Mumia flava: one gene and its partner. The main gene of each other region encodes a partner of the protein of the gene in region 2 in a complex. Links are inferred from orthologs where the notes say so. Each region holds a gene or a part of one and is shown on either strand. Other genes may lie near its edges.

The links.
Region 1: the proteins of mfd (region 2) and uvrA are in contact, whole or in part, in a crystal structure (PDB 4DFC), measured with the Escherichia coli proteins. The link is inferred for Mumia flava from one-to-one orthologs.

Annotation. Positions count from the first base shown.
Region 1 is NZ_PGEZ01000002.1:249,908-264,923, forward strand. What follows is about bases 5,793-9,491. They hold uvrA (excinuclease ABC subunit UvrA), read right to left. Parts: upstream 9,104-9,491; coding sequence 5,993-9,103; downstream 5,793-5,992. Other genes in these bases: CLV56_RS15415 (Rieske (2Fe-2S) protein), read right to left, coding at 5,793-5,887; CLV56_RS15425 (maleylpyruvate isomerase family mycothiol-dependent enzyme), read left to right, coding at 9,271-9,491. Also shown: gap (type I glyceraldehyde-3-phosphate dehydrogenase), read right to left, coding at 1-341; DNA-binding protein WhiA, read right to left, coding at 450-1,436; CLV56_RS15400 (gluconeogenesis factor YvcK family protein), read right to left, coding at 1,495-2,433; RNase adapter RapZ, read right to left, coding at 2,496-3,365; excinuclease ABC subunit UvrC, read right to left, coding at 3,362-5,347; more of CLV56_RS15415, read right to left, coding at 5,405-5,792; more of CLV56_RS15425, read left to right, coding at 9,492-9,987; CLV56_RS15430 (MBL fold metallo-hydrolase), read left to right, coding at 10,018-10,671; CLV56_RS15435 (CBU_0592 family membrane protein), read right to left, coding at 10,830-11,411; CLV56_RS15440 (LysR family transcriptional regulator), read left to right, coding at 11,547-12,455; CLV56_RS20665 (hypothetical protein), read right to left, coding at 12,473-12,721; CLV56_RS21380 (APC family permease), read left to right, coding at 12,857-13,648; CLV56_RS21385 (amino acid permease), read left to right, coding at 13,690-14,313; CLV56_RS21390 (transglycosylase family protein), read right to left, coding at 14,360-14,821. UniProt on the Escherichia coli protein: The UvrABC repair system catalyzes the recognition and processing of DNA lesions. UvrA is an ATPase and a DNA-binding protein. A damage recognition complex composed of 2 UvrA and 2 UvrB subunits scans DNA for abnormalities.
Region 2 is NZ_PGEZ01000001.1:1,104,051-1,119,536, forward strand. Bases 9,006-13,174 are described here. They hold mfd (transcription-repair coupling factor), read right to left. Parts: upstream 12,836-13,174; coding sequence 9,206-12,835; downstream 9,006-9,205. Other genes in these bases: CLV56_RS05285 (ScyD/ScyE family protein), read right to left, coding at 12,930-13,174. In the rest of the region: CLV56_RS05235 (glycoside hydrolase domain-containing protein), read left to right, coding at 1-800; CLV56_RS05240 (glycosyltransferase), read left to right, coding at 856-2,151; CLV56_RS05245 (Ppx/GppA phosphatase family protein), read right to left, coding at 2,205-3,116; CLV56_RS05250 (DUF501 domain-containing protein), read right to left, coding at 3,113-3,586; CLV56_RS05255 (FtsB family cell division protein), read right to left, coding at 3,690-4,127; eno (phosphopyruvate hydratase), read right to left, coding at 4,290-5,567; CLV56_RS21185 (nucleoside triphosphate pyrophosphohydrolase), read right to left, coding at 5,662-6,576; CLV56_RS05270 (hypothetical protein), read right to left, coding at 6,573-7,229; CLV56_RS05275 (catalase), read right to left, coding at 7,341-8,798; more of CLV56_RS05285, read right to left, coding at 13,175-14,177; CLV56_RS05290 (NAD(P)-binding class I SAM-dependent methyltransferase), read left to right, coding at 14,376-15,486. UniProt on the Escherichia coli protein: Couples transcription and DNA repair by recognizing RNA polymerase (RNAP) stalled at DNA lesions. Mediates ATP-dependent release of RNAP and its truncated transcript from the DNA, and recruitment of nucleotide excision repair machinery to the damaged site.

The DNA of each region.
Region 1 (15,016 bases), on a different replicon or contig from region 2:
CCGGCGTCGATGTGCGCCTTCGCCTTCGTGGCGTCGGTGAAGAAGCCGGTCGACTCGATCACCACGTCGACGCCGAGATCCTTCCACGGCAGCGCGGCCGGGTCGCGCTCCTCGAACGCCTTGATCACGCGGCCGCCGACGGTGATCGACGACTCGTCGTACGAGACCTCCTCGCCGAGCCGACCCAGGATGGAGTCGTACTTCAGGAGGGTGGCGAGCGACTTGTTGTCGGTGAGATCGTTCACCGCGACGATCTCGAAGTCGCCCCCGGCGGCCAGGGCCGCCCGGAAGAAGTTGCGGCCGATCCGGCCGAATCCGTTGATACCTACGCGCACGGTCACGACGCTCTCCTCTGAGAAGTGTTTCTTCGCGGGGGCTCGGACTCTTCGAACGAGTCCAATCGACCCTATCGCGGCGACGACGGCTCGCCGCACCCGGACCGGGGTGCCTCAGGCACCGTCGGCGAGCATCTCCTCGGTCAGGCTCGCCTCGGTGTCGGGGATCCCCAGCTCGGACGCCTTCTTGTCCGCCATCGCCAGCAGGCGGCGGATGCGTCCGGCGATCGCGTCCTTGGTCAGCACCGGATCGTGCAGCCGCCCCAGCTCCTCCAGGCTCGCCTGCTTGTGCTCGACCCGCAACCGACCGGCCGTGCTCAGGTGGTCGGGAACCTCGTCGGCCAGGATCTCCAGGGCGCGCTCCACCCGCGCGCCCGCCGCGACCGCGGCACGCGCGGAGCGCCGGAGGTTGGCGTCGTCGAAGTTGGCCAGACGGTTCGCGGTCGCCCGCACCTCCCGGCGCATCCGACGCTCCTCCCACGCCAGGAGCGACTCGTGCGCCCCCAGCCGGGTCAGCAGCGCGCCGATGGCCTCGCCGTCGCGGATCACCACGCGGTCCACGCCGCGGACCTCACGGGCCTTGCTCTGGATCCCCAGCCGACGGGCGGCCCCGACCAGCGCGAGCGCAGCCTCGGGTCCCGGGCAGGTCACCTCCAGTGCAGAGGAGCGCCCCGGCTCGGTCAACGACCCACGGGCCAGGAACGCTCCGCGCCAGGCGGCCACGGCGTCGCACGTCGCCCCGGAGACGACCTGCGGCGGCAGACCCCGTACGGGACGGCCGGCGCCGTCGACCAGACCGGTCTGCCGCGCCAGCGCACCGCCGTCGCGGATGACGCGCACGACGTACCGGGTGCCCTTGCGGATCCCGTTGCTCTGGAGCACCTGCACCTCGCCCACGTGGCCGTACACGTCGGCCAGGTCGGTGCGGAGCCGGCGCGCGGCCGCCCCGGTGTCCAGGTCCGCCTCGATCACGATCGCGCCGCCGACCAGGTGCAGTCCACCGCCGAAGCGCAGCATCGACGAGACCTCTGCCTTGCGGCAGCACGCCTTCGTCACCGAGGTGCTCGCGAGCTCGGACTTGACCTGTGCCGTCATCGCCATCCGTCGCTCCTGTCCTCGTCCTCGTGCAGGCGCACACAGCCCCCGTGTGCCCTCCCGGTCACTGTAGCCGCGCGTCCCGAAGCGCTCCCGGGCGCGCACGCATCACGCGTTCGTACGCTCCCGCCAGGCGCAGCGGGTCGTGCCGCGCCGAACCGTCGCCGACGGCGAGCCGCTCGAGGACGAGCTCGGCCCCCATGATGGCCGCAGCCGCCCGCACCGCCGCGGGGTCACCGATCGCGTCGGCGTCGGCGAGCACCACGTCCACCCGGAGATCGGGAGCGTGGTCGGCGATCACCTCGAGGTGCCGCTCCGGGGAGAACCCCTCGGTCTCGCCCGTCTGCGGCGCGAGGTTGAGGACCAGCATCCGGCGCGCCGCGGTGTCGTGCAGGGCCTGGGAGAGCTGAGGGACGAGAAGGTTCGGGAGCACGCTGGTGAACCACGATCCCGGGCCGACGACGACCCAGTCGGCGTCCCGCACGGCCCGGAGGACGTCGGGGCTCGCGGGAGGGTCGGTGGGATCCAGCCGCACCGCCAGGACCTCCGAGCGCGTGGTGGCGACCGCAGCCTGGCCGCGGACGACCTCCATGGCGCCGGCCGCGGTCCGCACCGTCGCCTCGATGTCGAGCGGGATCGAGGCCATCGGGAGCACCCGCCCACGGGCGCCCAGCAGCCGGCCGACCCAGTCCAACCCGTCGACGTGGTCGTCGAGCAGCTCCCAGAGCGCGGCGATCAGCAGGTTGCCGACGCTGTGACCGTTGAGGTCGCCTTCGGTGGAGAACCGGTGCTGCAGCACCTGCGCCCACGTCCGCCCCCACTCGTCCTCCCCGCAGAGCGCCGCCAGGGCCTGGCGCAGGTCCCCGGGAGGCAGGACGCCGAGCTCGTCGCGCAGACGCCCGGACGAGCCGCCGTTGTCCGCGACCGTGACCACGGCGGTGAGGTCCACCGGCAGGTAGCGCAGCGCGGACAGGCTCGCCGCGAGTCCGTGCCCCCCTCCCATCGCGACGACGCTGCGATGGTCTCCCGGAGCCTTCACCGGGCCCCTGCGCGGAGCTGCGGTGCTCACTCGCGCCCCAGGTCGCGGTGGATCACCAGGGTCCGCACGTCGTGGTCGCGCAGCCGGCGGCCGAGCTCCTCGGCCATCGCCACGCTGCGGTGCCGACCCCCCGTGCAGCCGATCGCCAGACTCAGGAATCGCTTGTTCTCGCGCACGAAACCGCCGGTCAGGGTGGCGAGCAGAGCCTCGTACTGGTCGAGGAACCGCTTCGCGTCCCCCTGGCCCAGGACGTGCTCCCGGACCGCGTCGTCGAGACCCGACAGCGGACGCAGCTCGTCGATCCAGAACGGGTTCGGGAGGAACCGCATGTCGGCCACCATGTCGGCGTCGACCGGGATCCCGTACTTGAAGCCGAACGAGACCACCGTCGCCCGCAGCGGGTGCTCGTCGGCGTCCTCGAACGCCGACGAGATCCGCGCCGAGAGCTGGTGGGTGTTGAGGTGGGTGGTGTCGACCACGAGGTCGGCGGTCGAGCGGAGCCCGCGCAACATCTCCCGCTCCACCGCGAAGCCGTCGAGCAGGCGCCCCTCCGTGCGCAGCGGATGCGGGCGCCGCGCGGCCTCCTGCCGTCGGACCAGCACGTCGTCGGCCGCCTCGACGAACACGACCGTCGGGCGCAGACCCGACGCGCGGAGCGAGTCGAGCGCCCCCGAGAGCTCGGAGAAGAACACCTGCGACCGCGCGTCGACGACGACCCCCAGCTTGGTGGTCAGGTGGTTCTCGCCGAACAGGTCGACGGTGTCGTCGAGCAGCTGGGGAGGCAGGTTGTCGACCACGAAGTAGCCGATGTCCTCGAGCATCTTCGCGACCGTGCTCTTGCCCGCTCCGGTCATCCCGGTGACGAGGACCAGGTCCTCCACACCGCTGCGGCTCATGTGTCCTCCTCCAGGATCTCCCCGGTCGTGGTGTTGATCGCCGGCGCCGCCGAGGGCTGCGGCGCCGCGAGCGCGTCGACCACTGCCTGCGCCGTCCGCGGACCGAAACCCGGGACCTGCGCGATCTCGTCGGCGCTCGCGGCACGCAGCTTCTTCAGCGAGCCGAACCGCTTCATCAAGGACTTCCGGCGCACCTCGCCGAGACCGGGGACGTCGTCCAGCGCGCTCTCCACCATCGTCCGTGACCGCCGACCGCGGTGGTGCGTGATCGCGAACCGGTGCGCCTCGTCACGCACCCGCTGGAGCAGGTAGAGGCCCTCGCTGGTCCGCGGCAGGATGACCGGATCCTCCTCGTCGGGGAGCCACACCTCCTCCAGCCGCTTCGCCAGGCCGCACAGCGGGATGTCGTCGACACCCAGCTCGCGCATCGCCCGCGCCGCCGCCGCGACCTGGGGTGGTCCGCCGTCGACCACGACCAGCCCGGGAGCGTACGCGAACTTGCGCGGCTTGCCCGTGTCCGGGTCGACCAGCTGCGGACCCTCGGCCTCGCCGTCGGAGCCGATCTCGGGCTCCGACAGCGCGGCACGCTCGTCCAGGTAGCGGCGGAAGCGCCGCGTGATCGTCTCGTGCATCGCCGCCACGTCGTTCTGACCTTCGACGCCGCGGATCACGAACCGGCGGTACTCGCCCTTGCGCGGGAGACCGTCCTCGAACACCACCATCGACGCGACCACCTCCGTGCCCTGCAGGTTGGACACGTCGAAGCACTCGATCCGCAGCGGCGCCTCCGGCAGGTCCAGGGCCTTCTGGACCTCCTCCAGCGCGCGCGTCCGGGTGGTCAGGTCGCTCGCGCGCTTCGTCTTGTGGAGCGTCAGAGCCTGGGTGGCGTTGCGCTCGACCGTCTCCATCAGCGCCCGCTTGTCACCGCGTTGCGGCACCCGAACCGCGACCCGTCCCCCGCGCCGCTCGCCCAGCCACTCCGCGATCGTCGTCGCATCCTCGGGGAGCACCGGGACCAGCACCTCCCGCGGGATGCCGTCCGCCTGCTCACCGTCGTACAGCGTGACGAGGGCCCGCTCGACGAGCTCACCGACGCCGGCGTCGTCGGTCTTGTCGGCGACCCACCCCCGTCGTCCGCGGACCCGCCCGCCACGGACGGAGAAGATCTGCACGCCGACCTCGAGCGGGTCGTCGGCCAGCGCGATCACGTCGGCGTCGGTCGCGTCCCCGAGGACCACGGCGTTCTTGTCCAAGGCCTTGCGGAGCGCGTCGATGTCGTCGCGCAGCCGGGCCGCGCGCTCGTACTCCTGCTCAGCGGCAGCGGCCTTCATCTCCCGCTCGAGGCGCTTGATGTACGTCGTGGTGTTGCCCGCCATGAACGAGCAGAAGTCGTCGACGATCTCCCGGTGCTCCTCCGGTGTCACCCGGCCGACGCACGGCGCCGAGCACTTGCCGATGTAGCCGAGCAGGCACGGACGCCCGATCTGCTTCGACCGGTTGAACACGCCCTTCGAGCAGGAGCGCATCGGGAAGACCCTCAGCAGGAGGTCGACCGTCTCGCGGATCGCCCAGGCGTGGCTGTACGGGCCGAAGTAGCGGACGCCCTTGCGCTTCGCGCCACGCCCCACCATCACCCGCGGGAACTCCTCGCTGCGGGTGATCGCGAGCCACGGGTACGACTTGTCGTCGCGGTACTTCACGTTGAACCGCGGGTCGAACTCCTTGATCCAGCTGTACTCCAGCTGGAGGGCCTCGACCTCCGTCGACACGACCGTCCAGTCCACACCGGCGGCGGTGGTGACCATCTGCTGGGTGCGCGGGTGGAGCCCGGCGAGGTCGGCGAAGTAGGACGACAGGCGCGAGCGCAGCGACTTCGCCTTGCCGACGTAGATCACCCGACCGAGCTCGTCGCGGAAGCGATACACCCCCGGAGCATCGGGAATCGACCCCGGGGCGGGTCGATAGGTCGCGGGATCTGCCACAACGCCCACCCTACGAGCCGGCGCCGACAGCGCAGGGCGCGGACACGCGTGCTCGGACTACCCGAGGACGATCTCGTCCCCGGAGACCGACACCGCCACCGACGGGAGCGGCTCGGACGCCGGCCCGCCGAGCACGGATCCGTCCTCCGCGGAGAACTCGCTGTTGTGGCACGGGCACGTCATCGTGTCGTCCTCGATCAGGCTCACGATGCAGCCCTGGTGCGTGCAGACAGCGCTGAAACCCACGAACTCGCCCTCGGTGGGCTGGGTGACGATGACCTTCTCGCCCTCGTACAGACGGCCTCCGCCGACCGGGACGTCCGAGGTGGAGCCAAGCACCGTGCCGCCGCCCCCGCCGCCGTCCGAGCCTCCGTCGGTCGTCGCCGGGTCGCTGGCCGCGTCCGACCTCGCACCCGAGCCGGAGCCGGTGGACCCGCTGGTGTCCTCGCCGCAGGCTGCCAGCAGGCTGGTCGCCACCGTGGCGCCGCCGACGACGGCGACCCCCTGGAGGACGCGACGGCGGTCGAGTGGCTCAGTCATGGAGTTCCCTTCGTGGGCGACGTCGTGCAGGGTTCAACGATCACGGCCGACCGGGGGTTCCCACAAGCCCGTTGTGCGTCGATCCGACCGCTTCGCGACCGCGGACTACCGAGCCGTGCTTCTCTTCGCTGTCGACTTCTTCGCAGGTGCCTTCTTGGCGGTCGACTTCTTCGCAGGTGCCTTCTTGGCGGTCGACTTCTTGGTGGTCGCCGTCGCGGTCGACCCCTTCACGGCCGCGGTCTTCTTCGCCGGCCTCTTCGCGGCGGTCTTCTTCGCGGCGGCCTTCTTCGTCGTACGCCGGCCTGCTCCCGGCTCCAGGTCCAGCGCGGGCTGCATCGTCGGCTGGGCCGCTTCCTTGCCTTCCAGCAGCGGCCGCAGGAACGAGCCGGTGTGGCTGTCCGGGTCCGCGGCCACCTGCTCGGGCGTCCCCTCGGCGATCAGGAGACCTCCGCGGGTGCCGCCCTCGGGTCCCATGTCGACGATCCAGTCAGCCGTCTTGATGACATCGAGGTTGTGCTCGATCACGATCACGGAGTTGCCCTGGTCGACCAGCCGACCCAGGACGCCGAGGAGCTTGCGGATGTCCTCGAAGTGCAGTCCCGTGGTCGGCTCGTCCAGCACGTAGAGCGTGCGGCCGGTCTGACGCTTCTGCAGCTCGGCGGCGAGCTTGACTCGCTGCGCCTCGCCGCCCGACAGCGTCGGCGCCGGCTGCCCGAGGCGGACGTACCCCAGGCCGACGTCGACCAGCGTGTTGAGGTGGCGGGCGATCGCCGGGATGGCGGCGAAGAACTCCTTCGCCTCCTCGATCGGCATGTCGAGGATCTCCGCCACGGTCTTGCCCTTGTAGTGCACCTCCAGGGTCTCCCGGTTGTACCGGGCGCCGTGACAGACCTCGCACGGGACGTAGACGTCGGGCAGGAAGTTCATCTCGATCTTGATCGTGCCGTCGCCGGAGCACGCCTCGCAGCGTCCGCCCTTGACGTTGAACGAGAAGCGGCCCTGCTGGTAGCCCCGGACCTTCGCCTCCGGCGTCTGCGCGAACAGCTTGCGCACGTGGTCCCACACGCCGGTGTACGTCGCCGGGTTGGACCGGGGGGTGCGTCCGATCGGCGACTGGTCGACGTGGATCACCTTGTCGACACGGTCGGCGCCGACGATGTCCTTGTGGCGCCCCGGCAGCGACCGCGCGTTGTAGATCGTCCGCGCCAGCGAGGTGTAGAGGATGTCGTTGACCAAGGTGGACTTGCCGGAGCCGGAGACCCCAGTGACGGCGACGAGCTGGGCCAGCGGGAACGTCACGTCGATCCCGCGGAGGTTGTGCTCCCGGGCGCCGCGCACGGTGATCTCGTGGCCCTCGCGGCGCGGCCGGCGCTCCGCGGGGACCGGGATCTCCTTGCGGCCGGAGAGGTACTGGCCGGTCAGCGAGTCCGGGGACGCGTACAGCTCCTCGACCGTCCCGGACACGATCACCTGGCCGCCGTGCTCGCCGGCTCCCGGACCGATGTCGACGACCCAGTCGGCCGTCCGGATCGTGTCCTCGTCGTGCTCGACCACGATCAGGGTGTTGCCGAGGTCGCGCAGGCGCACGAGGGTCTCGATCAGCCGGTGGTTGTCGCGCTGGTGCAGGCCGATCGAGGGCTCGTCCAGCACGTAGAGGACGCCGACGAGACCCGCGCCGATCTGCGTCGCGAGCCGGATCCGCTGGGCCTCGCCGCCCGAGAGCGAACCGGCGGCGCGGTCCAGGGTCAGGTAGTCCAGGCCGACGTCCAGCAGGAAGCGCAGGCGCTCGTGGATCTCCTTGAGCACCCGCTCGCCGATCTGCCGCTCCCGCTCGCTCATCTCGAGCTCGGCCAGGTAGTGCGCCGCCTCGTCGATCGACAGCGCGGCCACCTCGGCGATGTTCTTCTCGCCACCGCGCCGCGACGACGTCGTGACACCGAGGATCACCGGCTTGAGCCGCGAGCCGCCGCAGGTCGGGCACGGCACCTCGCGCATGAACTCCTCGTACCGCTCCCGGCTCGTGTCGCTCTCGGCCTCGGCGTGCCGGCGCACGACGTACGGGATCACGCCCTCGAAGCTCGACCAGTACGAGCGCTCCCGGCCGTAGCGGTTGCGGTAGTGCACGTGCACCTGGGTCGGGTGGCCCTCCAGGAGCGCCTTGCGCTGGGCCGCGGTCAGGCCCTCGTACGCATCGGTCGGCGCGAACCCCAGCTCCTCGCCGAGGGCGTTCAGGAGGCGCCCGAAGTAGTCCGCCACGTGGGCACCGGACCACGGCGCGACCGCACCGTCGTCGAGCGGCCGGCTCGGGTCCGGGATCACCAGCTCCGGATCGACCTCCATCCGCGTGCCGAGACCGGCACAGTCCGGGCAGGCGCCGAACGGGGAGTTGAACGAGAACGACCGCGGCTCCAGCTCGTCGACGGCGAGCGGATGGTCGTTCGGGCAGGCGAGACGCTCCGAGAACCGGCGGATCCGCCCCGGCGCCCCGGCCTCGACGTCGACGAAGTCGAGCAGCACGAGACCGTCGGCGAGACCCAGCGCGGTCTCGATCGAGTCGGTGATCCGCTGCTGTGCCGTGGGCTTCACGACGAGGCGGTCCACGACGACCTCGATGTCGTGCTTCTTCTGCTTCGCGAGCGCCGGCGGGTCGTCGGCGAGGCTGAGGATCTCCCCGTCGACTCGGACACGGCTGTATCCCTGCGAGCGGAGCTGGCGGAAGAGGTCGAGGTACTCCCCCTTGCGGCTGCGGATCACCGGCGCGAGCACCTGGAAGCGGGTGCCCTCCTCCAGCTCCATCACGCGGTCCACGATCTGCTGCGGGGTCTGCCGGGTGATCGCCTCGCCGCAGACCGGGCAGTGCGGGTGACCGATCCGCGCGTACAGCAGGCGGAGGTAGTCGTACACCTCGGTGATGGTGCCGACGGTCGAGCGGGGATTCCGTGAGGTCGACTTCTGGTCGATCGACACCGCGGGCGAGAGGCCCTCGATGAAGTCGACGTCGGGCTTGTCCATCTGCCCGAGGAACTGCCGGGCGTAGGCCGACAGCGACTCGACGTAGCGGCGCTGGCCCTCCGCGAAGATCGTGTCGAAGGCGAGCGACGACTTGCCCGACCCCGACAGCCCCGTGAACACGATCATCGCGTCGCGGGGGAGGTCGATCGAGACGTCCTTCAGATTGTGCTCGCGAGCGCCGCGGACGAGCAGTCGGTCTGCCACGTGATCAGCCGCTTCCTGTCGGTCGGAGACTCCGGTGAATTCGGGCGAGACCGGACGCTCGAGCGTGCCTGACCCGCAGAAACAAGCCTACCGAGCACCCCTGACAAGAACCGGTCGCGGACGGACCGGCGGTGACGCCGACGGCCCGGGGCTGGCAGGGTGTCTCCATGACCTCCGCGAACGCGACGCCGCACGACGTGATCGATCTGGTCGACTCTCGGACCCAAGCGCTGCTCACCGACCTCGACGCGCTCAGCGCCGACGACCTCCGGGCGCCGTGCCTGCTCCCCGGCTGGACCCGCGCGCACCTCGTCACGCACCTCGCCCGCAACGCCGACGCCCTCGTGAATCTCTTCACCTGGGCCAACACCGGCGTCGAGACCCGGATGTACCCGTCGCGGGAGCAGCGAGACGCCGACATCGAGGCCGGCGCGGCCCGCAGCACCGACGAGCTGCTGGACGACCTGACGGAGTCCTCCGTGCGGTGGATCGTCACGGCCCGCTCGTTGCCCGACGAGGCATGGTCCGCCGTGATCGAGGGCGGTGCGCACAGCACGAAGTACCCCGCGACGTGGATCCCGATGATGAGAGCAGGCGAGGTGATCATCCACCACACCGACCTCGGCACCGGCTACGTGCCTGATCAGTGGCCGGCCGGGTGGGTGGGCCTCGCGCTGCGCGACGCAGCCACGAACCTCAGCGACCGCGCCGGCGAGCCGATCGCCCTGCGAGCGACCGACTCCGGACTGGGGATCGGCGACGGCGGCGGCCGTACGGTCTCCGGGACGCAGGCCGACCTGCTGGCGTGGGTCACCGGGCGTGCGACCGGCCCCAGCCTGGCGACCGTCGACGGCGACCTCCCGACCCTCGGCGACTGGCGCTGAGGCCGACCCTCGACCTGCGAGGAGACCACGATGTCCTACACCGGCCACGTCACGGTCGGCGGCCCGCCCCAGGTCCGCGAGCTGGCCGACCTCATCATCACCAAGGTCGCGGTCGGCCCGATGAGCAACAACGCGTACGTCCTGCGGTGCCGGCACACCGACGAGCAGGTGCTGATCGACGCGGCGAACGACGCCGAGACCCTCCTCGAGACGATCGGTGAGGGCGGCCTCGCCCGTGTCGTCACCACGCACCGTCACGGCGACCACTGGCAGGCGCTCGCGGAGGTCGTCGCCGACACCGGTGCGCGATGCCTCGCGGGCCGCCACGACGCGGACGAGATCGGGGTCCCCGCGGACGATCTGCTCGACGACGGCGACGAGGTGCCGGTCGGCCGGTCGCGCCTGCGCGTGATCCACCTCGTCGGGCACACCCCGGGCTCGATCGCGCTGCTCTACGACGACCCCGACGGGATGCCGCACCTGTTCACCGGTGACGCGCTGTTCCCGGGCGGCGTCGGCAAGACCTGGTCGGCGGACGACTTCGCGTCGCTGATCGACGACGTCGAGCACAAGCTCTTCGACCGGCTCCCGGACGAGACGTGGTTCTACCCCGGTCACGGCGACGACTCCACGCTCGGGACCGAGCGGCCGTCGCTGGCGGAATGGCGTGCGCGGGGCTGGTGAACCAGCGGACAGAGGACGGCCCCGGGGGCGGTGGAAGCGCCGGCCCGGGGCCTCGGAACGTCGGAGGCGAATCCGACAACCCGTACCGTCACACTACCTGCGCGGCCCGCTGGGCCGAAGTCGCGCGGCGGCGCCCGGCCGTACGGCCCGATGCCCGCTCAGGCGGCGACGGAGCGGCGGCGCCGCCTGACCTGGAGCTCGGCCAGCTCGTCGATCGACATCCGCAGGGTCGGGTTCGCCTCGGCGGCCACCTCGCCCGGCATGTCCGCCTCGGAGCCCAGCAGCGACTGCCAGACGGCCTCGTCGGCCGCGGCCTGCTGGTCCGCGACGGCCAGCTCCGCGACGGCCAGCTCCGCGACGGCCAGCGCAGGGGCGCCCTCGTCCGCGGGCACCGGCTCGGCCCCGGCGGCCGCGTCGTCCTCGGGAACGGCGGCCTCGTCGGCCCACTGGAGACGCAGGTGGTCGGCGGTCGCCACGACCAGCCGGTCCTCGCGCCGCTTGACCACGATCATCCAGAGCGCCTGCGCGCCGATGACGACCCACACGAGGTTCGCCGCGAACGCCGGCCAGATCCCGTTGAACGCAGCCACGCCGCCCATCAGCCCCGCACCCGTCAGGTTCGCCGTCTGATAGCGCGCCGACGAGGCGTTCCAGCGGCCCCGCGTGACGAGCAGGTAGGCGGCAGCACCGGCAGCAGCGCCGATCCAGCCGACCGTGGTGACGACGTCGGTGACGGACACGGGAGGAACCCCCTTCGAGGGACGGGTGGGAGATGGTCGGTCCCGGTCGGCATCGACCGGGACGACCACCAGTCTGCGTGGCCCATGGGTTTAGAACAATCGACGCTTTCTTGATCGGCCATTTAGCATTGCTGTATGCCGTCGATCGACCCCCGTCGTCTCGCGTTCCTGCTGGCCGTGCACCGCACGGGCGGCATCCTGGCCGCCGCGGACGAGATGAAGATCACACCCTCGGCGGTCTCCCAGCAGATCGCGCGCCTCGAGTCCGAGGAGGGTGTGGACGTCCTGGTGAGGGGTCCGCGCGGCGTCACGCTCACGCCCGCGGGGCGCGTCCTGGCCGAGGCTGCGGAGCGGATCGAGGCCGAGCTCGTCGAGGCCCGCAAGACCCTCGCCACACTCGGCGACGAGGTCTCGGGGCGGGTGTGGCTCGGCTCGTTCCCGACCGCCATCCAGGCGATCGTCGCGCCCGCCGTCGCCGCGCTGCGCGAGACGTACCCGGGCGTCGACCTCCTGGTGGACGAGCGCGAGCCCGCGGACGCCCTCCGGATGCTCCGGGCCGGCGATCTCGACCTCGCGCTCCTGGAGCACGACGAGACGACCCTCCCGACCACCCCGCGCGGGATGAACGACGTGCTCCTCCTCGACGACCCCTGGCGTCTCGTCATCCCCGCCGCGTACGCCACGCCCACCCAGATCTCCGACCTCGTCGACGCCACCTGGCTCGGAGCCGATCCGGGGACGGCCGCCGCTCGCGCCCTCGGACGTCAGGCGGAGGCGCTCGGCACGACACTGCACACCCGGCACGGGTACGCGAGCTTCGAGGCGGCGTTCGCCTTCGTCGCCGCCGGCGAGGGGATCGCGATGGTGCCCTCCCTCGCTCTGCAGCGCGAGCTGCCGGCCGGCGTCGAGGTGGTCGCTCTCCCCGGCCTCGGCACCCGGCGGGTCGTCGTACGGCACCGCCAGAACCGCCGCGAGCCCGGCCTGGCGACCCGCGCGGTCCTGGACCAGCTCCTGGCGGTGGCCGCGTCGCTCGAGCAGGTCTGAGCGGTCCCTCCCCCGCGCTAGGGAGCCGGGCGGAGCCGGGACGCCTCGACCCACTGCTCCACGAGCGTCCCCTCGCCCTGCTCCCCCGGCACGAACGCGACCCGCGCGACCCAGCCCCCGGACTCCCGGCGCCACTCCACGACCAGACCCGGGTACGCGTCCGCCTCGTACCGGCCGAGCCGGACCCACACGTGCCGGACACCACCGCCCGTACGGGGAGCGACCTGCGGCGCCTCCCGCCCTGCGTACCGCCGATTGGTGCCCACGGCGCCAGGATACGCTGGCATTCGAACTTGTGTTCGACAGCCTGAGGTATCCGGCGAACGCGTCGCGCGTCGAATTGCGGAGGAGGCCGCACGGGCAGAGTGTTGTCGGGCATCGTGCGCACCGAGGAGGTTGCCGTGACGACCGACCCCCAAGACGGACCCCCCTCGAGCGCCGGCACCGGCCGGGAGGGCGACGGCGGCACGGACAGCAGCACCGAGCTGCGACGGTTCATGACGCCGAGGCTGCTGCTGCTCTTCGTCGTCGGCGACATCCTCGGGACCGGGGTGTACGCCCTGACCGGACAGGTGGCGGGCGAGGTCGGGGGCGCGGCCTGGCTGCCGTTCCTGGTGGCGTTCGCGATCGCGACGCTCACCGCCTTCTCGTACCTCGAGCTGGTCACGAAGTACCCGCAGGCCGCCGGCGCCGCGCTCTACACCCACAAGGCCTTCGGCGTGCACTTCCTGACGTTCCTCGTGGCCTTCACGGTGATGTGCTCCGGCATCACGTCGGCCTCGACCGCGTCGCGGGTCTTCGCGCTCAGCTTCGACCAGGGGTTCGGGCTCGGGCTCCCGACGGGCGGCATCCTCGTGCTCGCCCTCGCGTTCATGATTCTCCTGGCGCTGATCAACCTGCGGGGCGTCGCGCACGGGGTGATGACGAATGTCGTGCTGACCCTCGTCGAGCTGACCGGCCTGCTCCTCGTGCTCGCGGTCGGGGTGTTCGCGATGACCCAGGGTGACGCGGACTTCTCACGCGCGGTCGCGTTCGACACGCCCGACGACAAGAACGTCTTCCTGGCCGTCACCACGGCGACGTCGCTCGCGTTCTTCGCGATGGTCGGGTTCGAGGACTCGGTGAACATGGCCGAGGAGACCAAGGACCCGGTCCGCACCTTCCCACCGATCATCCTCAGCGGGCTGAGCTGACGATCGCCGGCATCACGTACGTCCTGGTCTCGATCACGGCGGTGGCGCTGGTCCCGGTCGGCGACCTCGCGGAGTCCGAGACGCCGCTGCTGACCGTCGTGGAGATCGGTGCACCGAGCCTGCCGGTGGACGACATCTACCCGTTCATCACGATGTTCGCGGTCGCCAACACCGCGCTGATCAACATGCTGATGGCCAGCCGCCTGCTGTACGGGATGGCGCGGCAGCGCGTCCTGCCGCCGGCGCTCGCGCACGTGGGCCGGCGCAGCCGGACGCCGTGGGTGGCGATCCTGTTCACCACGGCGATCGCCCTGGGCCTCATCACCTGGGTGTTCGGTGCGAGCGAGAACGCCGTCACCGTGCTCGGCGGCACGACCGCGCTGCTGCTGCTCGCGGTGTTCGCGGTCGTCAACGTCGCCGTGCTGGTGCTGCGGCGGCACCACGTCGACTCCGACCACTTCCACGCGCCGACGGTGTTGCCGGTGCTCGGCGCGATCACCTGCGTGTACCTCGTGACGCCGCTGTCCGGGCGGGACGCAGCGCAGTACGAGGTGGCCGGCGTCCTGCTGGGCGTCGGCGTCGTGCTGTGGGCGACGACGTGGGTGCTGAACCGCGCGATCTACGGCCGCAAGACGTTCGTGCAGGATCCCGGCGACCTCGAGTGACGGAGGCGGCCACGATCGCGGCCGCCTCCGCCGGTCGGGCCGGTGGTCACCAGAACTTCTTGCGCCACCAGCGCGGGAAGTGCCCGATCGCGTTCTTCTTGGCGAGGCGGTCGCTCTTGCGGAAGCCCTGCCACTTGACGCGCTTGTGCTTGCCGCCCAGCCCCAGCTTGCGGGAGCAGGACGGCCACGCGCCCCAGCCCTGGCCCTTGAGCACGCGCTCGGCGATCACGATCTGCTGACGGCGCTTGGCGTTGTCCGCGTACCGCGCGAACCGCTTGCCGCCGTAGCCGCGCCACGTGCTCGAGCTGAACTGGAGGCCACCGTGGTAGCCGTTGCCGGTGTTGATGTGCCAGCGCGCACCGGACTCGCACCGGGAGAGCTTCTGCCAGGTCCGGTCGCTCGCGGCGCTCGCAGCACCACCGGACGCAACCAGGAGACCGAAGGCGAGGGCGAGCGCAGCCAGGACCGAGACAGCCGCGCGCCCCACGTTCCGAGGGACGAAATGCATGGTGAGTTCCTTCGCCACGCCTGCGAGGTGAGCTGTCGGGTTCGGGCGGAAGGTGCCCGGTCTCCCGGCGCGGGACGGGCCCGCACCAGGGAACTTCACCCCAGGAGCCACGGCGGCGCCGCGTCTCCGGAATTGGTTCCCCCACTCCCGCTCGTCGTTCCAGATCGGTTCGTCGGCTCGGGGGCCGACCTTGCA
Region 2 (15,486 bases):
AGCTCGCGCAGTACGCCGGGGGCTGGACGAACGCGTTCGACCCGACGACCGGGCTGCTGCTCGACTCCACGTACTACGAAGGCGGCAAGTGGAACTACTCGTTCCGCCTGCTGCACGACATGGCCGCCCGGATCGCCCTGGTCGGCGGAGACGACGCGTTCGTCGCGATGCTCGACCGGTTCTTCGGGTACGGCGCGGCGCCGGTCGTCCAGCCGGGGCCGCGTCCGGGCGTCGAGGAGATGGCGGCGGGCTACGCGCTGGCGCGGTTCGAGGGCCTGAACAACGAGCCCGACATGGAGGCACCCTGGGCGTACCACTACGCCGGGCGTCCGGACCGTACCGCCGAGGTCGTCCACGCCGCCGTGCACCAGTGCTTCGGTACGGGCGCGGGCGGGCTCGCGGGGAACGACGACTCCGGCGGGCTGTCGTCGTGGTACGTGTGGGCGTCGCTCGGGTTGTTCCCGGTGGCCGGGCAGAGTCTGTTCCTGGTGAGCGCACCCGCCTTCGAGGCCGCGACGATCCACCTCGCCGGCGCCGACCTCGAGATCGAGACGACCGGGTTCGCCGAGCCCGGCCCGGACACGCCCCCGCAGTACGTCCAGGAGGCCTACCTCGACGGCCGTCCCCTGGAGCGCACCTGGCTGGACGGGGCGCGGCTGCACCGCGGTGGCCGGCTCCTGATCGAGCTCGGACCCGAGCCGAGCCGGTGGGGCCAGGCACCCGAGCACCGACCGCCGTCGTTCCCGGCCGGGACCCGACGCGAGGACGTCGTCGGCCCCTCGGCCGACGTGCCGCTCTGACCTGCCGCGCCACCTGAGACCCGCCGCACACCACCCACACCCACGGAGGAACGCGATGAACACCCACCCGTACCGTCTCGTCATCGTCGTCCGTGCCGACCCGGTGATCTGCGGACACTCCGGCGAGGCCCGCAACCTCGCCGAGGCCGCCCTCGTGCGGGGCTTCACCGACGTCCGGATCGTCACCTGGCCGATCGAGCGTCTCGAGGCTGCGGGCCTGCCGCTCAAGCCGCTCGAGACGGTGATGCCGTACTCCCCGGGCATCACCGTGGAGCGCCCCGACCCCGTGGGAGACGCGCGGGTTCCCGACGGACGCTACCTCGCCGGGCTGACCGGACGACTGGTCGAGCTGTTCACCGACGGAGTGCCGACCGTGGCGATGTCGCTCTACCTCAGCCCGCACACGTTCGCGGTCACCGACGCCGTCCGGATCGCACGGTCCACCGGTCTGCCGGTCGACGTCACGACCGTCGCCGAGGCGGTCGGCTCCGACGTGACGAACGTCGTGCGCGGCTGCATCGAGGCCGACCGGTTCGGCGCCGCGGCGCAGGTGCTGTCGACGTACCTCGCCAACGACGTGTGCCTCGCCGTCTCGGAGTACACCCGCGACCTCGTGCTCGAGTGCGCCCGTGAGGTCGACGCACGGCACGGCACGCGGTACGCGAGCCGGTGCGCCCAGCGGATCCGGATCTCCTACCCCGCCATCGACACCCGCGCGTACACCGACCTCGATCCGGCCGACGTCGACGCCGCGCTCGCGGCTCGGGGTCTCGAGCGGGACGGGTACGTGTTCTTCCTGTCCCGGCTCGCCGCGGCGAAGGGTGTCGACGACCTGATCGACGGGTTCGCGCGCAGCGGGACGGCGGCGACGACACGCCTGGTGATCGCAGGTCGCGGGCCCGAGGCGGCCGAGCTGCGGGCGTACGCGGCGGCGTCGCCGGCAGCGGACCGGATCACGTTCCTCGACGACGTGGACGACGACGAGAAGCCGTACCTGATGGCGGGGAGCGCGGCGTTCGTGCTGCCCAGCAAGCCGCGCCCCGAGTTCGTCGAGACGTTCGGGATCGCGCTCACCGAGGCGATGCTCGCCGGCGCGGGCGGCGTGATCACCACGCTGACCGGCGGGATCGGCGAGGCGGTGGGCGACCACGCGACGATCGTCGGTGTCGAGGATCCCGACGCGATCGCTGCGGCGCTCGACGACCTCGTGCTGCGCAGCGGACCCGACGATCGGACGCAGCGGCGGGAGGCGGCACGCTCGTACGCGCTGCAGTTCGACCGGGCGCACGTGCTCGACGGGATCCTCGGCGCGGTCTGGGCGTCGCGCGGCCCGACCGTCATCGGCGCCTGACCTCGCGACCCCCGCCACGGGCAAATCGCGGCCCCGCCACGGGCGTCTCGCGGTCAGAGGAGGGACCAGGCGATCCCGTCGAGGATGTCGTGCTCGGACACGATCATCTCGGCGACGCCGGTCCGCTCGAGGACGCGGTCGAGCACGAGCGCACCGCCACCGATCACGTCGGCCCGGCCGGGGTGCATGTACGGCCAGGATCGCCGCTGCTCGACCGTGGCGGCGAGGATCTGCGCCCCGACCTGCCGGACCCGCGACACCGACAGGCGCGCGTGGTGGATCCGCTCGGAGTCGTACTCCGCGAGGTCCAGGGCGGCGGCCGCGACCGTGGTGATGGTGCCGGCGACGCCGACGACCGTCCGGACCGCGCCCAGCTCCAGCTCGACGCCGTCGAGCGCAGCGTCGACGTCGGCGGCGCAGGACTCGATCTCCCCCAGCGTCGGAGGGTCGTCGCGCAGGTGCCGCTCGGTCATCCGGACCGAACCGACGTCCAGCGACAACGCGCCCTCGGCCCGGCCGTCACGACCGACGATCAGCTCCGTCGAGCCGCCGCCGAGATCGATCACGAGCACCGGCTGATCCACGTCGGGCAGGTCACGCGCGGCGCCCGCGAACGACAGCGCCGCCTCCTCCGCGCCCGAGGCGACGTCGGGCGCCACGCCGAGCCGCTCCTGCACGCCCGCCGCGAAGTCAGCGGCGTTGGAGGCGTCACGGGTGGCCGACGTCGCGACGAACCGCAACCGCTCGGCGCCGTACTCGGAGATCTGGGCTGCGTAGGCGTCGCACGCGGCGAAGGTCCGGTCGAGGGCAGCGTCGTCGAGGCGCCCGGTGCGGTCCACGCCGTAGCCGAGCCGGACGATCTCCATCCGGCGGACGACGTCCTGGGCGGTACCGTCGTCGCCCAGGTCGGCGATCAGGAGCCGGATCGAGTTCGTGCCGCAGTCGATCGCGGCCACCCGGGTCATCCGGCGCTCCCAGGTCCGTCAGCCGCCGGAGCGCACGGGGTGCCCGACCACCAGTCCCCGAGGTACGCGACCGCCTCGTCGCCCAGAGGGTTCACGCCCGGACCGCTCGCGAGGGACTGCCCGACGAGCACGTGCAGGCACTTCACGCGGTCGGGCATCCCGCCGGCGGTGACGTGGTCGATCTCCGGCACGGCACCGAGCGCGCGACGCTCGGCGAGATAGCGGTCGTGAGCCGCACGGTAGTCCGCGGCCAGCGCCGCGTCGGTCTCGAGACGCTCACTCATCTCGCGCATCAGGCCGGACGCCTCGAGCGTCCCGATCCGGCCGTTCAGCCGGTCGCAGACCACGTAGTACAGCGTCGGGAACGGGGTCCCGTCGGGCAGCCGCGGCAACGTCTTGACGACGTTCGGGTGTCCGGACGGGCATCGACTCATGACCGCGACGACACCCCTCGGGGCACGGCCGAGCATGCCGGCGATGGCGTCCAGGTCGGCCTGCGCGACTCCGCTCGCGTCGCCGGCCTGCTCACCGCCGCGGGGGGACAGGTCGCCGGGCTCGGCACCGGGGTTCACGTCACTCCTCGTGGTCCTGGGGTTTGACGACGCCGCCGGATCCGCTCGTCGTCGTGGGCGCGTCCTCCGTCCCGGGGACGTCCCCCGCGGTCTCGACCGACGACCAGAGCCGGTTCCACCAGACCGGACCGCCCTCGTCCTCGGTACTCGTCGGGGCAGTGAGCTCCGGGGCGTCACCGACCGGTTCGCCGTCGGCCCCGAGCACGGTGAACCCGACCTCGCCCGGCATCACCCAGCCGAAGCGGGAGCGGGCCTGCTGCTCGACGAACTCGGGGTCGTCGTAGCGCGCCTTCTGCTTCTCGAGCTCCGCGATCGCCTCGGTCGAGGCGTCGATCCGGGCATGAGCCGCCGCGAGGGCGTCACGCTGCTGGAGCCAGGCCTTCAGGCTCGAGGCGTACGAGATCGCGAGCACGAGCAGGACGAGGAGCAGCACCGCCATCCGGCGGGTCAACCGTGGCGTGCGCCGCTCCGGCGCGGACGCCGACTGCTGCTCCGGCGCCGTGCGCCTCGCCGACGACGCCGCGGACGGACGCGACCGAGTCCCCGCCGGCCGGTTGGCCGGGCGGCTGGTCGAGGTCCGTCGCGACGTCGGCGGCACCGCTCAGCCCTGGTGGCGCGGGAACGCCGAACGACCGGCGTACGTCGCGGCGTCGTCGAGCAGCTCCTCGATCCGGAGCAGCTGGTTGTACTTCGCCACCCGCTCCGAGCGCGCCGGTGCGCCGGTCTTGATCTGGCCGCAGTTCGTCGCGACGGCGAGGTCGGCGATCGTCGTGTCCTCGGTCTCCCCCGAGCGGTGGCTCATCATGCAGCGGAAACCGTTGCGGTGCGCCAGCTCGACGGCGTCCAGGGTCTCGGTCAGGGTGCCGATCTGGTTGACCTTGACCAGGAGCGCGTTCGCCGACGCCTCGTCGATCCCGCGCTGGAGCCGCTCGGAGTTCGTCACGAACAGGTCGTCGCCCACGAGCTGGGTCCGGGCACCGAGCGACGCGGTCAGCGCGCTCCAGCCGGCCCAGTCCTCCTCGTCGAGGGGGTCCTCGATCGAGACGATCGGGTACGCGTCGAGGAGCTCGGCGTAGTACGCCGACATGTCCTCGGAGGTGCGGACCGAGCCTTCGAACGTGTAGCCGTCGTCGCCGTGGAACTCCGAGGCCGCCACGTCGAGCGCGAGCGCGATGTCGGTGCCGAGGCTCAGACCGGTCGACTCGACGGCCTTCGCGATCAGATCGAGCGCGGCACGGTTGTTCGCCAGGTCGGGGGCGAAACCGCCCTCGTCGCCGAGACCGGTCGCCAGGCCTTCCTTCTTCAGCACCGACTTGAGCGCGTGGTAGACCTCGACGCCCTGGCGCAGCGCCTCACGGAACGAGTCGGCTCCGATCGGGGCGATCATGAACTCCTGGATGTCGACCCCGGTGTCGGCGTGCGCACCGCCGTTGAGGATGTTCATCATCGGGACCGGGAGCACGTGAGCGTTGGGACCACCGACGTACTGGAACAGCGGCAGGCCGGCCGAGTCCGCCGCGGCTCGGGCTGCGGCGAGCGACACACCGAGGATGGCGTTCGCGCCGAGCTGGGCCTTGTTCGGGGTCGTGTCGAGCCGGATCAGCGTCTGGTCGAGGTAGCGCTGCTCGTCGGCGTCCAGGCCGAGGATCTCGGGGTGGATCGTATCGTTGACCGCGTCGACGGCCTGCTGCACGCCCTTGCCGCCGTACCGGTCACCGCCGTCACGCAGCTCCACCGCTTCGAACTGGCCGGTCGAGGCACCCGACGGCACGTCGGCGCGCGCGATCGTCCCGTCGTCGAGGGCGATCTCGACCTCGACGGTGGGGTTGCCGCGTGAGTCGAGGATCTCTCGTGCTCCGACAGCTTCGATGCTTGCCACTAGGACTCCTTGGGAAGGACGGGCTGTGTCGTCCCCACCCTAGTGGACCCGTTCCGGCCGACCGACGCGCAGCGCCACGCCGGGAAGGGTCGGCTCAGCGGCCCGCGACGAGCTCGTTCACGCGCCGTCTCAGCTCCTGCTCGGCGTCGCGGCCCTCGGCCCGCGCCTGCAGCACCAGAGCGAGCAGCCGGTCGGCGAGCGCGTCGCCGTCGGCGGAGACGGGCGCCCCGTCGCGCTCGAGCCGGGAGACGACCTTGTCGGCGTACGCGAGCGCGGGCAACGTCGGGGCGATCCCGTCGAGCACCGAGGCGCGAGGCTTCTCGGTGGCTTTCAGCCGCTGCCAGTTCGCGTCGACCTCCGCGGCGTCAGCCACGTCGACGTCCCCGAAGACGTGCGGGTTGCGGCGCACGAGCTTCTCGACGATCCCGGCGGCGACGTCGTCGATGTCCCAACCGTCGTCCGTGGGGCCGCGACCGGCCGCGACCGCGGCATGGAACACGACCTGCATCAGCAGGTCGCCGAGCTCCTCGCGCAGCTCGTCCGTCGCGCCGCGGTCGAGCGCGTCCAGCACCTCGTACGCCTCCTCGAGCAGGTACTGCTGCAGCGAGGCGTGGGTCTGCTCGCGGGTCCACGGGCACTCGAGCCGCAGCCGGTCCATCACCTCGACGAGGTCGAGCAGGCGAGCACCGGGGACGTCGTACGAGCCGAAGACGACCTCGATCTCGTCGGTCTGCGTTCCGGAGGCGACCAGGCGGGACGCGAGGTCGCGGGCCCAGTCGACGTCCCCGGCCGGCGCCAGCCACACGGTGCCTGCGTCACCGCCCGTGTCCGGCTGCGCGACGAGCGGATCCGTCACGACCCGGACGGGCAGCCCGGCCGCCACCAGGGCCTGGTACGTGGGGTCGTCCTCGTCGATCGCGACCACGTCGGTCGCGGCGTCCAGTGCCCGCCAGGCGGCGTACGTCAGCAGGCCCGGAGCGACCCGTGGGCTGGTGACGAGGATCTTCACTCAGTCGGCTCCACACCCTGGCACGGCTCGCCGGTCTCCGCCGGGTCCGCCGCGACCTGGGCGACCGACAGCGACCCGGTGCCACCGACGATCTCCGCGGAGTCGGACACTCCCAGACGGGGATCGACCGCGGGGTCGAGCCGCTCGAGCTCGGCCGCGACCGCCTCGGCGCCGGCCTGCTGCACCTGCTGCTGGTTCTCGGCGGTGGTGTCGACGCCGAGCTCCTGCTCGCCGATCGCCGAACGGAGGGCGACGTTCTCGTAGTCCTTCTCGAGCAGCTCGAGGATGTCGTCGGCGTCGGAGCCGAACGTGTCGTCGATCTGCGTGACCTGGGCGGGGTCGATCGCGTACGCGGACGGCTCGAGCTCGATGCCGTCCTCGGCCGCGAGCGACCGCGCGGCCTGCAGCTGCATCTCCTGCGCGGCCACGAGGCTGCGCACCGAACCGGGGTCCGGTGCCTGAGCGCCCTGAGCCGCCGCCTGGGTCCCGAGGAACAGGCAGCCGGCGTCCGCGAGGCGGTCGAGGTCGCTCATCGCGAACTGCGCCGACCCGACCACCGTCGCGTCCCCGGGATGGTTCGCGCCGCATCCGGCGAGAGCGAGGGTCGCAGCGGCTGCGACGATCAGGCGGCGGGTGCGGACCGAGCGGGGCATCGGTGTTCCTCTCCGAGAGTCGCGGGCGGCGTGACCGGCATCACCGGCCGTCCGCGCTCAGCGTACCGGCACCGCCTGCGCGTCGGCGCCGGCCCGGGCAGCGACCGCAGCTCAGCCGCCGTTCTTCAGCGACGCCAGCTCGGACTCGACGGCCTTGGCCAGCTCCGTGTCGACGTTGCCGAGGTACGTCCAGACCCGGGCCAGCACCTCGTCGGTCACGCCGTCGGCGAGGTGACCTGCGATGTTGCTGACGAGGCGTGCCCGTGCAGCGTCGTCCATCACCTCGCGCACCAGCGTCCCGGCCTGGCCGAAGTCGTCGTCCTCGGGGTGGAGCTCGTACGGAGCGCGGATCTGCTCCCCGGCCGCAGGCCAGCCCTTCCCGTCGACGTACTGCGGATCCGCCTCGGGGCCGCCGTAGGAGTTCGGTGCGTACACCGGCACCGACGGGTCGGCCCAGGCGTACCGCATCGCGCCCTCCTTGGAGTACGAGTGCACCGGCGCGTGGGGGGCGTTCACCGGGAGCTGGGCGTAGTTCGTGCCGATCCGGTAGCGGTGCGTGTCCGCGTAGGAGAAGACCCGGCCGAGCAGCATCTTGTCCGGGCTGACGTAGACCCCCGGCACGAGATTGCTCGGCTCGAACGCCGCCTGCTCGATCTGCGCGAAGAAGTTCTCCGGGTTCTTGTTCAGCGTGAGCGTGCCGACCTTGCGACGGGGGTAGTCCTTCTGCGAGATCGTCTTGGTGAGGTCGAACGGGTTGAAGCGGTACGACGCCGCCTCCTCGAACGGCATGATCTGCACCTCGAACGACCACGACGGGAAGTCGCCGGCGGCGATCGCGTCGAACAGGTCCTTGCGGTGCAGGTCCGGGTCGGAGCCCGCCAGGCTGTCGGCGTCGGCCTGCGTGAGGAAGTCCACGCCCTGGTTGGTCTTGAAGTGGTAGCGCACCCAGAACCGGTCGCCGTCGGCGTTGATCCACTGGTACGTGTGGGAGCTGAAGCCGTCCATGTGGCGGTACGTCCTGGGGATCCCACGGTCGCCCATGAGCCAGATCACCTGGTGCGCGGACTCCGGCGACAGGGTCCAGAAGTCCCACTGCATGTTGTGGTCGCGCAGACCGGAGTCGGGCAGACGCTTCTGGCTGCGGATGAAGTCCTGGAACTTCATCGGGTCGCGGACGAAGAAGACCGGCGTGTTGTTGCCGACCATGTCGTAGTTGCCCTCGTCGGTGTAGAACTTCAGCGCGAAGCCGCGCGGGTCGCGCCAGGTGTCCGGGCTCCCCTGCTCGCCGGCGACGGTGGAGAACCGGGCGACCATGTCGGTCTTCCTACCCGGCTGGAACAGCGACGCCTTCGTGAACGCGCTGACGTCCTCGGTGATCTCCAGCTCGCCGAACGCACCGGAGCCCTTCGCGTGCACGACGCGCTCGGGGACGCGTTCCCGGTTGAACTGGGCCATCTTCTCGATCAGGTAGTGGTCGTGCAGCGCGATCGAGCCGAGGTCGCCCTGGGTCAGGGAGTGCTCGTCGCTCTCGACCGGGATCCCGGTGTTGGTGGTCGTCGGGTCAGCCATCGCTGCCTCCTCGGATGGGTTCCGTGATCGTTCTCCACGAAACGCCGTACCCGAACACCACGCAACCCATGCAAGCCGAACCTCACCCGCCACCCGCGTCGCATCGCGCGCCGGGAGACTCCGTAGCCGGCTGGGGAGACCCGCACCGGGCGCGGGAAACCATCCGCGCCCAGTGGGAGACTCCGTAGCCGGCTGCGGAGACCCGCACCGGGCGCGGGAAACCATCCGCGCCCAGTGGGAGACTCCGTAGCCGGCTGGGAAGACCCGCACCGGGCGCGGGAAACCATCCGCGCCCAGTGGGAGACTCCGTAGCCGGCTGGGGAGACTGCGGTCCGAGGCAGGGGTCCGAGGCAGGGGGCCGAGGCAGGGGTCCGGCACAGCGCTGCCGCGATCTGCGCGACGGCGGGTCAGGCCGCGGGCGGGCCCGCGATCACCGTGTCGATCAGAGTGCGGCACCAGTCCATCAGCTCGGCGTCGCGCAGCGGCTGACCACCGACCGGCTTCGTCTTGGGCCGTGGGACCAGCACGAGCTTCACCTGCGGCTTCACGACCGAGCCCGGGTAGACCCGCTTGAGCCGCATCTGGCGCGACTCGGGCAGGTCGACCCCGGTGATCCGGATGTTGTTGCCCGCGGTCGTGAGCTCGGTGACACCGGCGTCGCGCGCCCGGACCCGCAGCCGCGCCACGTCGAGCAGCGCGTCGACCGGCGCCGGCGGCTCGCCGTACCGGTCCACGAGCTCCTCGCGCACGTCGTCGACCTCCGCGTCGGTGCGGACGGCGGCGAGCTGCTTGTACATCTCCAGCCGCAGCCGCTCGCTCTGCACGTAGTCGTGCGGCAGGTGCGCGTCGACCGGGAGCTCCAGCTTGACCTCGGCCGTCTCCTCGCCGTGATCGCCGCGGTACTCGGCGACCGCCTCGCCGACCAGGCGCACGTACAGGTCGAACCCGACGTCGGCGATGTGCCCGGACTGCTCGCCGCCGAGCAGGTTGCCGGCGCCGCGGATCTCGAGGTCCTTCATGGCGATCGCCATGCCGCCGCCGAGCTCGGAGTGCTGAGCGATCGTCGACAGCCGCTCGTGCGCGGTCTCGGTCAGCGGCTTGTCCGGCGGGTAGAGGAAGTACGCGTACGCACGCTCCCGCGAGCGCCCGACGCGGCCACGCAGCTGATGCAGCTGCGAGAGGCCGAGAGTGTCGGCACGCTCGACGATCATCGTGTTGGCGTTCGAGACGTCGAGGCCGGACTCGACGATCGTGGTGCAGACCAGCACGTCGTACTTCTTCTCCCAGAAGTCGACCATGATCTGCTCGAGCCGGTGCTCGCCCATCTGACCGTGCGCCGCGGCGATCCGGGCCTCGGGCACCAGCTCGGAGAGCCGCTTGACCGCCTTGTCCATCGAGCTGACGCGGTTGTGGATGAAGAACGCCTGCCCGTCGCGCAACAGCTCGCGGCGCAGGGCCGCGGCGACCTGCCGCTCGTCGTACGCGCCGACGAACCCGAGAACCGGGTGGCGCTCCTCCGGCGGCGTCTGGATCGTCGACATCTCCCGGATCCCGGTGACCGCCATCTCGAGCGTCCGCGGGATCGGCGTCGCCGACATCGACAGCACGTCGACCGCGGCGCGCAGCTGCTTGAGCGCCTCCTTGTGCTCGACGCCGAAGCGCTGCTCCTCGTCGACGATCACGAGACCGAGCTTCGGGATCTTCACGCCGGGCTGCAGGAGACGGTGCGTGCCGATGACGAGGTCGACCGAGCCGTCCTCGAGCCCGGCGAGGACCTGCTTGGCCTCCTTGTCGGTCTGGAACCGCGACAGCGCCCGCATCGTCACGGGGAACTGGGCGTACCGCTCCGCGAACGTCGCGAAGTGCTGCTGGACGAGCAGCGTCGTCGGGACCAGCACGATCACCTGCAGGCCGTCCTGGATCGCCTTGAACGCGGCCCGGACCGCGATCTCGGTCTTGCCGTAGCCGACGTCGCCGCAGACCAGGCGGTCCATCGGGACCGGCCGCTCCATGTCGCGCTTGACCTCGTCGATGGTGACGAGCTGGTCGGGCGTCTCGTGGAACGGGAACGCGTCCTCCAGCTCGCGCTGCCAGGGCGTGTCGGCCGCGAACGCGTGCCCCTTCGTCGCCTGGCGCGCGGCGTACAGCTTGATCAGGCCGTCGGCGATCTGCCGCACGGCCTTGCGAGCGCGGGACTTGCGCTTGTTCCAGTCGGAGCCGCCGAGCCGGTCGAGGCTCGGCTGCTCGCCGCCGACGTAGCGGGTGACCTGGTCGAGCTGGTCGGTCGGCACGAACAAGCGGTCCGGCGGCTGGCCCCGCTTCGACGCGGCGTACTCGATCACGAGGTACTCGCGGGTCGCGCCCTGGACCTGCCGCTGCATCATCTCGACGTAACGGCCGACGCCGTGCTGCTCGTGCACCACGTGGTCGCCGGGCGTGAGCTCGAGCGGGTCGATCTGCTTCTTGCGGCGCCGCGGCATCGTGCGCTCGTCGCGCGGCGCGGCAGCGGTCTGACCGACCAGGTCGGCCTGGGTCAGCACCACCAGACCCGTCCCCCGAGCCACGAATCCGTGCTCGAGGTCCCCGCAGGCGACGTGCACGACGTGCCCGGTCAGGTCCTCGGCCGCCAGCGCGGAGTGGAAGCGCGCGGGCACGTCGTGCTCGCCCAGCACCTCGACGCCACGGGCCGCCTGGCCCTCTCCCGGCGCGAGCAGCACGACCCGGTGGCCCTCGCCGAGCCAGCCCTTGACGTCGACCAGCGCGCGCTCGATCTCGCCGCGGTAGGCAGGGGTCGGGTCGAACGGAAGATTGACCCCGTCGACGTCGATCGCGTCGAAGCGCTCGTCGAGGTCTCGATCGCTCGCTCCGCTCGCGCCTCGACCAACGGAATCCTCGCTGGTCGAGGCCGAGCGGAGCGAGGATCGAGACCCGAGCTCCTCGTCGACCAGGAACGGCGACGTCGACCACCACGCACGACCGGACGACAGGGTGTGGAGCCGCACGTCGGCCAGCGAGCGGTACGCGGCGGCGCCCAGGTCGATCGGCGCCTGCCCGCCACCCGCGGCGGCCGCCCAGGACGCGCCGAGGAACTCCTCGCTCGTGGCGACCAGGTCGTGCGCTCGCGCCCGGACCCGCTCGGGGTCGCAGACCAGCACGGTCGCGGTGTCCGGCACGAGGTCGACCAGGAGCTCCATCCCGTCGACCAGGACCGGCGCCAGGGACTCCATCCCCTCGACCGCCTGGCCCTCGGCGATCTTGTCGAGCATCTCGCCGAGCTCGGGGTGCGCTGCGGCGAGGTCGCGGGCACGGCCGCGGACGTCGTCGGTGAGCAGCAGCTCGCGGCAGGGCGGCGCCCACATCCGGTCGACCGGGTCGGTGGAGCGCTGGTCGGCGACGGAGAAGTGCCGGAGCTCGTCGACCTCGTCGCCGAAGAACTCGACCCGTACGGGGTGGTCCGCCGTGGGCGGGAACACGTCCACGATGCCGCCGCGCACGGCGAGCTCCCCGCGCTTGGTGACGAGGTCCACGCGGTCGTACGCGGCGTCGACGAGACGGCGGACGACGTCGTCGAGCGCGATCTCGTCCCCGCGGCGCAGCTCGACCGGTTCGAGGTCGGCCAGCCCACGGACCTGCGGCTGCAGGACGGACCGGATCGGGGCCACCAGGACCCTCACCGGGCCGGTCGCCGCGGTGTCCCCGGGGTGCACGAGCCGGCGCAGCACCGCGAGCCGGCGGCCGACGGTGTCCGAGCGGGGTGAGAGGCGCTCGTGCGGCAGCGTCTCCCAGGCGGGGTAGAGCGCAACCTCGTCCGGGCCGACCAGTGCGCCGATCTCGGTCTCGAGCTGCTCGGCCTCCCGCACGGTCGCGGTCACGGCGAGCACGAACGCGTCCTCGCCGGCGAGCACGCCGGCGAGGAACGGACGCAGGGACGGTGGGGCGGACAGGTCGAGCGCCGACACACCGTCGCGACGGTCTCGAACCGCGTGCGCGAGGGTGGGATCGGCCGCCACGGCCTCGGCCAGGGCGTGCAGAGTCATCGAGGCCCAAGGATAGTCCGGGCCACCCACAGGAACGCAGGCACGCGTGACGCCGGTGGGTGGGCCCGAGCCCGCCCACCGGCGTCACGTCAGCTCACCGGCGGTCGCCCTTGCCCGGGTCGCCCTTGCCGGGATCGCCCTTGCCGGGATCGTCCTTGCCGTGGTCACCCTTGCCGGGATGGTGGTGATGACGCTTCGCGCGGTACTTCACCAACGTCCCCTGCGGCGTCGGCTCGCCCCCGGAGAACAACGCCTCGAGCTCCGGTGCGTTCGCCGCCCAGACCGCGCCGGCCCGGTACTCCACCGCCGTCGCCCACGGCAACGGGGCGAACGGCCGCGCCGTGCGGTAGCCGCGCTTCACGACCGAGATCCCCTCGCCGAACAGCTCGGCGACGTAGATGTCGCCCTTCGGCGAGACGGCCAGGTTGGTGGCCCCGAAGAAGCCGCTCGCGACCTTGCGCGTGCGCCCGGTCCACGGGTTCACCTTGTAGACCGCGCCCCGCGCCCCGAGGCTCGGGTCCTCCGGACCGCCGGGGAGCAGGGAGACGTACAACCATCCGTCCGGACCCCACTCGACGTCGGTCGGGACCGGGTCGAAGTAGTAGTCGAAGCCGACCGCGCACTCGGGCAGACCGAACGCTCCGGCGAGCTCCGGCGTGATCTCCAGCGGCTGCGCCGGCATGAGGGCCAGCGTCCTGATGCGTCCGCTGCGGCTGATCCGCTGGATGGTGTTCGCGCCCGCATCGGCGACGAACGTGGTGCCGAACGGCCCCGCGAGCGTGGCGTACGGGTGCGGGTTCAGGTCCCCGCCGTACTGCGCCGGCGGCGGGCCCGACTCCGGGTTCTCCGGGTCCGGCGCCGGCCACTGCGCGATGCAGGCGTCGTCGAGGTCGCGCGCGCCGTAGACGACGTCGCCGTCCGGGTTCCTCGTGAGCTCGTAGGCGCCCGTGTCGGCGAGAACCTTCACGTTGCCGCGCCGGTCGACCGACTTGATCCCCGTGAAGCCGCCCGGGTCCTCGGGATCGCCGGAGAAGCCGGTCTCCGCGAAGGTCACCGTACGGCCGCGGACCGACACCCCACCGACCTCCGCTCCGTTCTCGGACCCGTAGACGACGCTCGGCGTCCCCTTCCTCGGGACCTTCATCAGCTGCCCGGCGAAGTTCTGGGACACGTAGGCGGTGCCGTCGCGCGCGACGGCGAAGCTCAGGGCGGTGAACAGGCCGTCGGTGACGGTCTTCGGCGACGGCGGGTGGTGGGACCCGTGTGCCGTGGCAGGCGCGGTCGCCAGGGCCAGCGACACGGTGGTCGCGACCCCGGCGACGAGCACGAGTGCTCGTCTCATGAATGTTCCCCCGATGACTTGGGGCCGCCCGAGATCAGCCGATCTGGAGCGACTCTGACACCAGATCGTGACGAAGGGGACAAACTTTCACATCGGGTACGAAGCGGTCGGAGACAACTTGCTGCGAAACCGGGACCCGGGTCGCATCCGCGCCACTACGCTGAGCGACGTCCAGCCCGCGCCGTACGAGGAGCTCCGATGTCCGCCGAGACCAGCCTGCCGAGTCCGATCGAATCCTGGCGCGACCGCTGGAGCGGCGAGCCTGGCGGCGTCGTCGTGCTCGACCTGGGGTCGCAGCCCGCCTCGGACCTGTTCCCCGCCCCCGACGACCCGCTGCCGGACCCCGAGTACCCGCTGCGGATGGTGATGAGCACCACCAGCGGGCTGCTCCAGCTGGAGGACGACCCGACCGAGCCCGAGGAGCCGCTGGGCGTCGAGCCGCGGGCGCTGGTCGAGCAGGCGGAGAAGTGCGTCGCCGACCTCACCGAGGCCGGGTTCGTCGTCGAGGGCACCCGGTTCGTGGACTACCCGAGCCCGCACGGCGGCTCGTGGACCCCGCAGCTCACCCTGCGCGGAGCGGAGAAGGTGGCGAGCGGGCCGGCCGACCTGGTCGTCGACGTCCACGGCATGATGCACGACCGCGACCAGCTGGCCGCCTTCCGTGAGCGGGTCGACCACCTCGACGACGACGGCGTGATCGCGTTCATGATCCACAACGTCGCCTCGATCGTGCGGGTCGGGATGTGGAACGCCCTCAAGAGCGGGCACTTCGCGTACTACTCGACGCCAGCGCTGGTCTCGATGGCGGCCGAGCTGGGCCTGACCGGCGTCGGCGCCTGGCAGTACCCGCTCTACCAGGACGGCACGACGATGCTCGTGTTCGCGAGGACCGGCAGCCGCTGGGGCGAGCAGGCGGCCTCGGTGACCGCGATGATCGAGCGCGAGACCGCCGAGGGGATCGACGATCCCGCGTACGTGGCGACCCTCGGCGAGGCCCTCGAGACCTCGGTGGCCGCGATCCGCGGCTACCTCGACGACGCCGCGAAGCAGGGACTGGTCGTCGGCGGGTACGGCGCCGCGTCGCGGACCTCGTCGCTGCTGCGCTCGGCCGAGGTGAACCCCGCGCTGCTCGCTGCGGTCGCCGATGCCGCGACCGGCAAGCACGGCCTGACGATGCCGACCACCCGGGTCCCGATCGTCTCGCCGCAGGCGCTGGTCGACCTGCGCCCGGACCGGGTGCTGCTGTTCGTCCCGGACCTGCTGCCCGAGGTGCGCAAGGCGATGCCGCAGATCGAGGAGAACGGCGGCC